DNA from 2 places in the Klebsiella sp. PK01 genome. Region 2 is predicted to be linked to the other one. Evidence: predicted binding sites of a transcription regulator. Region 2 holds the regulator's gene; the other holds the start of a gene.
The links. Region 2 encodes LexA, which represses DNA repair genes until DNA is damaged. Its sites were predicted from a motif close to TNCTGTATGTACATACAGNA; they were not measured.
Positions count from the first base shown of each region.

Region 1: the regulator LexA is predicted to act here: its motif matches at 1,658-1,677, upstream of AC22LX_RS06515 (YebG family protein).

Region 1 covers NZ_JBYEZM010000002.1:262,285-265,693, reverse strand. Annotated here, with positions in the region: gene AC22LX_RS06525 (bifunctional 4-hydroxy-2-oxoglutarate aldolase/2-dehydro-3-deoxy-phosphogluconate aldolase) at 1-324, shown strand, start outside; gene purT (formate-dependent phosphoribosylglycinamide formyltransferase) at 378-1,556, opposite strand; gene AC22LX_RS06515 (YebG family protein) at 1,693-2,052, shown strand; gene AC22LX_RS06510 (tellurite resistance TerB family protein) at 2,157-2,828, shown strand; gene ptrB (oligopeptidase B) at 2,951-3,409, shown strand, end outside.
Region 2 covers NZ_JBYEZM010000006.1:37,249-40,657, forward strand. Annotated here, with positions in the region: gene plsB (glycerol-3-phosphate 1-O-acyltransferase PlsB) at 1-754, opposite strand, end outside; gene AC22LX_RS18985 (diacylglycerol kinase) at 885-1,253, shown strand; gene lexA (transcriptional repressor LexA) at 1,376-1,984, shown strand; gene dinF (MATE family efflux transporter DinF) at 2,055-3,380, shown strand.

The DNA of each region.
Region 1 (3,409 bases), on a different contig from region 2:
GAAGGTACTATCCCGCTGATCCCGGGTATTAGCACCGTATCCGAGCTGATGCTGGGCATGCAGTATGGCCTGAAAGAGTTCAAATTCTTCCCGGCGGAAGCGAACGGCGGCGTGAAAGCGCTGCAGGCGATTGCGGGTCCATTCGGCCACATTCGTTTTTGCCCGACCGGCGGCATCTCTCCGGCGAATTACCGCGACTATCTGGCGCTTAACAGCGTGCTGTGCATCGGCGGCTCCTGGCTGGTTCCGGCCGACGCGCTGGAAAACGGCGACTACGATCGCATCACCAAACTGGCCCGCGAAGCGGTAGAAGGCGCGAAATAATTTCTGCGCCTTAAATGACAGAAGCCCGGCCCGCGTGAGCGACCGGGCTTTTTTTATCCCTTCACGACAACCGCGGCGGCAGCGTTTTTGGCGCGGCTGATGGCTTCATCGACGTTGTCAGCAACCGCCAGCGTAACGCCCAGGCGACGCGCGCCGGCGATTTCCGGTTTGCCGAACAGCCGCAACTGCAGACCCGCGCCAACGGCGGCATGCAGATTGCCAAAGGTCACGTTCTCACTGGTTAGCTGCGGTAAAATCACCGCCGATGCCGCTGGTCCATACTGGCGGATGGCGCCGATCGGCAGGCCAAGGAAGGCGCGAACGTGCAGGGCGAATTCCGATAGATCCTGCGAGATCAGAGTGACCATGCCGGTATCGTGTGGGCGAGGGGAGACTTCGCTGAAGATAACCTCATCGCCGCAAACGAACAATTCAACGCCGAAGAGCCCATATCCACCCAGCGCCAGTACCACTTTGCGGGCGATCTCCTGCGCGCGTTGCAGCGCGAGATCGCTCATCAGCTGCGGCTGCCAGGATTCACGGTAGTCGCCATCTTCCTGACGATGGCCTACCGGGGCGCAAAAGTGGACGCCGTCGACGGCGCTGACGGTGAGCAGCGTAATTTCAAAATCAAAATTTACCACCCCTTCGACGATGACGCGTCCGGCGCCTGCGCGCCCGCCCTGTTGGGCGTATTGCCAGGCGGCGCTGAGCTGGTCAGCCGAGCGGATAAAGCTTTGGCCTTTACCCGAGGAACTCATTACCGGCTTAACGATACAAGGCAGACCAATTTCGGCGACGGCGGCGCGGAACCCTTCTTCACTGTCGGCAAAACGATAGGCAGAGGTGGGGATCTGCAGTTCTTCTGCCGCCAGCCGGCGAATGCCTTCGCGATTCATGGTGAGTTTCGCGGCCCGCGCGGTTGGCACCACTTTTTGCCCGGCTTGTTCAAGTTCAACCAGAGTGTCGGTGGCAATGGCTTCGATCTCCGGCACGATATAATCTGGCCTTTCTAAGGCGATCAGTTCACGCAGCGCGTCGCCGTGCAGCATGTTGATGACGTGCGAACGATGGGCCACCTGCATCGCCGGCGCATCGGGATAGCGGTCGACGGCGATGGTTTCAATACCCAGCCGCTGGCATTCAATGGCGACTTCTTTTCCGAGCTCGCCGGAACCTAACAACATTACCTTCGTGGCCGCGGGGCGCAGCGCGGTACCTAATAAAGTCATAACCTACTCTCAGCGTAAACAGAACATGCCGCGCATTATAAACGAAAACGTTTGCGTATGTCTTTATACGCGTAAGTTGAGAACGGCGGCGAAATTTGATATACTGTATATAAATACAGTATAAAGAGGCTGCACAATGGCGGTTGAAATCAAATACGTCGTGATCCGTGAAGGTGAGGAAAAAATGTCTTTTGCCAGCAAAAAAGAGGCCGATGCTTACGACAAAATGCTCGATTTGGCTGAGGTGCTCAATGACTGGCTGGTCGCGTGCCCGCTGGAATTAGATGAAGCTCAGCGTGACAATATGTCGATGTGGCTGGCCGAGCGCAAAGACGCCTTACACCACATTCTGAAGTCAGGGAAATTGCCGGAAGCAGAAGATCATGCTGAGGCGGCGGCAGAAATGCCGGAGTCTGCGCCTACAGAGGACGAGGCTCAGCCTGGTGCCGCCGAAGAAGGCGCCGCGAAAAAGCCGCGCAAAGCAAAGGCCGCCTGATAACCGGCGCAACGGAAATTTTCGCATCTTTAGCCAGCCATAACATTTCCTGACGTCTCGTCGTTTAGGCTGATGGCATCGCATCTCGCGCTATGAGGAATGTTATGGCTAACTGGCTTAATCAACTTCAGTCCCTGCTGGGTCAGCAGGGTAACCCCCTCTCCGCTGAAAAGTCGTCATCCGCTAAAAACCTGCTGCCCGGCGCATTGGGCGGTCTTGCGGGCTTATTGGTCGCCAGCAAGTCATCGCGCAAGCTGCTGGCGAAATATGGCACCGGCGCGCTGCTGGTTGGCGGCGGCGCGGTGGCAGGCAGCGTGCTGTGGAATAAGTATCAGCAAAAAATGCGCGGCCAGCAGGCGGATATCGCAATGCAGACATCTACCGCGGTTGCCCAGGAACCGGTTGTGCTTGATGCGCGCAGCGAGCGGCTGATTACCGCGCTAGTCTTTGCCGCCAAAAGCGACGGTCATATTGACGAACGTGAACGTCAGCATATAGAAGAGCAGTTGCGCGCGGCGAACATCGACGTGCAGGGCCGAGTGTTGATCGACAGGGTTTTAACCCAGCCGCTCGACCCGCAGCGGCTGGCGCAAAGCGTGCGCGATGGGCAAGAAGCGCTGGAAATCTACTACCTCAGCTGCGCGGTAATTGATATTGACCATTTTATGGAGCGCAGCTATCTGGATGCGCTCGGCGATGCGCTCAAGCTGCCTGAGGACGTTCGTCAGGAGATAGAACGCGATGTTCAGGCGCAAAAGCAGGCGCTTGATTCTTAAAAGAGAGCGTTTCGCTTGCATCGCTGGCCACTTTTGCCACCCTTATAGACACGACATCGTTCAGGGCGCTTGGCGCCCTGAGTGATTTTGTGATTCCATAATAAGACGCAGAAGAATAACGCATGCTACCGAAAGCCAAACGGATCCCCCACGCCATGACGCTACATGGCGACACTCGCATCGATAACTACTACTGGCTACGCGATGACGAACGCGCGCGCCCGGAAGTGCTGGAGTATCTCCATCAGGAAAATGACTACGGCAAAAAGGTGATGGATTCACAAAGCAGCCTGCAGGAGCGGGTGCTGAAGGAAATCATCGATCGCATTCCGCAGCGGGAGGTCTCCGCTCCCTATAGCAAAAATGGCTACCGCTATCGCCAGGTCTATGAACCAGGCTGTGAATACGCGATTTACCAACGTCAATCGGTGCTCAAAGAAGAGTGGGATGAATGGGAGATTTTGCTCGACGCCAACCAACGGGCGGCGAAGAGCGAATTCTATACTCTCGGCGGATTAGGCGTCGCGCCGAACAACCAGCTGATGGCGGTGGCGGAAGATTATCTTTCCCGCCGTCAGTAC
Region 2 (3,409 bases):
TCAGCGCGATGGCGTTCTGCTGGGCCTTCTCGTGAGAAATCTTCTTGCTGCGCGCTTCATCTTCTACCGCGCGGGCGATAGCTTTCGATGCCAGCAGCTTATTGAACAGATCCTGGCGGGCAGGGAGACGCGGGCCGACGGCGGCCAGACGTTGACGGGCGAAGTGCATACGCGCCACGCGGGCCAGCTTCTGGGCGATGATTTTATCGGTACCGTGCTCATCCGCCATGCGGCGCAGAGAGACAGAAGGCGAGAAACGCACGAAGCTATCGCGGCCAAGCCAGGAGACGGCGAAGAATTTCTGAATACCGTTAAGCATGCGTAGCGGCGGATTCTCTTCGCCTTTTTCGCGACCCGGGGCGCGGCCGAACATCACCGAGACCGGCACCATTTGCACGTCAAGATCGGGATGATTACGGTGCAGATCTAGGTAGTCGTGGAACAGCTTAATGGACTCCTCTTTCGGCGTGTAGTAGGTAAACACGCGCGGGCCGCCGTGGATGAAAACGTAGCGCGGCAGCAGGGTGCCGTCGATTTCCAGCGGTTCAAAAGGGTCGGGTAAGTCATGCGCCAGGCACTGGGCGCGCAGGGTCAGCAGGTCCGCCTTGGAGTTATAAGGCAAGACGTACATTATCGGACGCGAGGTATCGAGCCCTAATTCCTGAGCAGGTTCTGCCGGAATAGACTTGCTTTTTACCAGCACCCGTAATGGTAAATTCAGTAATTTATAGTAAATTCGTTGCCAGCCGGACATAAACGATGTGAAGCCTCTGGTTAATCATGCAAATGCGCGGCAAGAATAACAGAAAGCGTACAAAATTTCCGTTGTCACACGGCAAACACGTACACTCAGCGACGTCATTTACATTAAAAGGTTCTTTTTGATGGCCAATAATACCACTGGGTTAACCAGAATCATTAAAGCAGCAGGTTATTCCTGGAAAGGTTTCCGCGCGGCGTGGGTGAACGAAGCCGCTTTCCGCCAGGAAGGCGTCGCCGCCATTGTAGCCGTGGCGATAGCCTGCTGGCTGGATGTCGATATCATTACGCGAGTCCTGCTCATTGGCTCGGTCCTGTTAGTGATGATAGTCGAAATTCTTAACAGCGCGATTGAAGCGGTGGTTGACCGTATCGGGCCTGAGCATCATGAACTTTCCGGGCGCGCCAAGGATATGGGCTCGGCGGCGGTACTGCTGGCGATAATCATCGCGTTGATCACCTGGACTATGCTGTTGTGGTCGCATTACCGCTAAGTCTTGTCGGCAACGCTCGCAAAACGCAAAGAATCTCCTGATTTTTATATGATATGTGGTTCCAAAATCACCATTAGCTGTATATACTCACAGCATAACTGTATATACACCCAGGGGGCGGAATGAAAGCGTTAACGACCAGGCAGCAAGAGGTGTTTGATCTCATCCGGGATCACATCAGCCAAACGGGCATGCCGCCGACGCGTGCGGAAATTGCTCAGCGCTTGGGGTTCCGTTCCCCAAACGCGGCGGAAGAACACCTCAAAGCGCTGGCGCGTAAAGGCGCGATTGAAATCGTCTCCGGCGCTTCACGCGGCATTCGTCTGCTGACGGAAGAAGAACACGGACTGCCGCTGATCGGCCGCGTCGCCGCAGGCGAACCGCTGCTGGCGCAGCAGCATATTGAAGGTCACTACCAGGTTGACCCGGCGATGTTTAAACCAAATGCCGACTTCCTGCTGCGCGTTAGCGGGATGTCGATGAAAGACATCGGTATCCTAGACGGCGATCTGCTGGCGGTACATAAAACTCAGGACGTGCGTAACGGCCAGGTCGTCGTCGCGCGTATCGATGAAGAAGTCACCGTAAAACGTCTGAAAAAGCAGGGCAACGTCGTTGAACTGCTGCCGGAAAATAGCGAGTTTTCCCCGATCGTCGTCGATCTGCGCCAGCAGAGCTTCACCATTGAAGGTTTGGCCGTCGGCGTGATCCGTAACGGTGAGTGGCTGTAACTCCCGTCCTAACGCAGCGTCATCATGATGCATGACGCTGCGATGTTCCTCCTCTGTCTGGTCCCTCTGCATGCTGCTCAACGCCGCCGATAAAGCACTGTGGCGCCTCGCGCTACCGATGATTTTCTCGAACATTACCGTTCCGCTGTTGGGGCTGGTCGATACCGCCGTTGTCGGCCATCTTGATAGCCCCGTATACCTTGGCGGCGTCGCCGTCGGCGCGACGGCCACCAGTTTCCTCTTTATGCTGCTGTTGTTCCTGCGAATGAGCACCACTGGCTTAACCGCTCAGGCCTACGGCGCCAAAGATCCGCAGCGGCTGGCGCGCGCTCTGGTGCAACCGCTGATCCTGGCGCTGGCCGCCGGGCTGCTCATTGTTCTGTTCCGCATGCCGCTCATTGACCTCGCGCTACATATTGTCGGCGGCAGCGAGGCGGTACTGGAGCAGGCCAGACGGTTCCTCGAAATCCGCTGGCTTAGCGCCCCGGCGTCGTTGGCCAACCTGGTGCTGTTGGGGTGGCTGCTTGGCGTGCAGTACGCCCGCGCCCCGGTGATCCTGCTGGTGGTCGGCAACTTGCTGAATATCGTGCTCGATCTGTGGCTGGTGATGGGGCTGCATATGAACGTGCAGGGGGCGGCACTGGCGACGGCGTTGTCGGAATACGCTACCTTTATCATCGGCCTGCTGATGGCGAAACGGGTGCTGGCGCTGCGCGGCGTGACGCTTGCCATGTTGAAGGAAGCCTGGCGCGGCAATATGCGGCGCCTGCTGGCGCTTAATCGCGACATCATGCTGCGTTCGCTGCTACTGCAGCTCTGTTTTGGCGCCATCACCGTCTTCGGCGCCCGTCTTGGCAGCGACGTGGTGGCGGTCAATGCGGTACTGATGACCATGCTGACCTTTACCGCTTACGCGCTGGACGGTTTTGCCTATGCCGTCGAAGCCCATTCCGGGCAGGCTTACGGCGCGCGTGACGGTAGCCAACTGCTGGAAGTCTGGCGCGCGGCCTGTCGGCAGTCGGGAATGGTCGCGCTGGCGTTCGCGTTAATCTACAGCGTGGCCGGTGAGCATATCATCGCGCTATTGACCTCTATCCCATCATTGCAGCAGCTGGCCGACCGCTATCTGTTCTGGCAGTTGATCCTGCCGGTGATTGGCGTCTGGTGTTATCTGCTGGATGGCATGTTTATCGGCGCGACGCGCGGCGCGGAGATGCGTAATAGCATGGCGGTGGCCGCTGCGGGATTTGCGGTGACGCTGCTCTCTGTGCCCGTGCTCGGCAACCACGGCCTGTGGCTGGCGCTGGCCGTGTTCCTGGCTTTGCGTGGGCTTTCGCTGGCGCTCATCTGGCGCCGCCACTGGCAGCGTGGCACCTGGTTTAATTCACCCTCCTGAATGCAAATAGCCCGGCCGAGCGCAGCGCG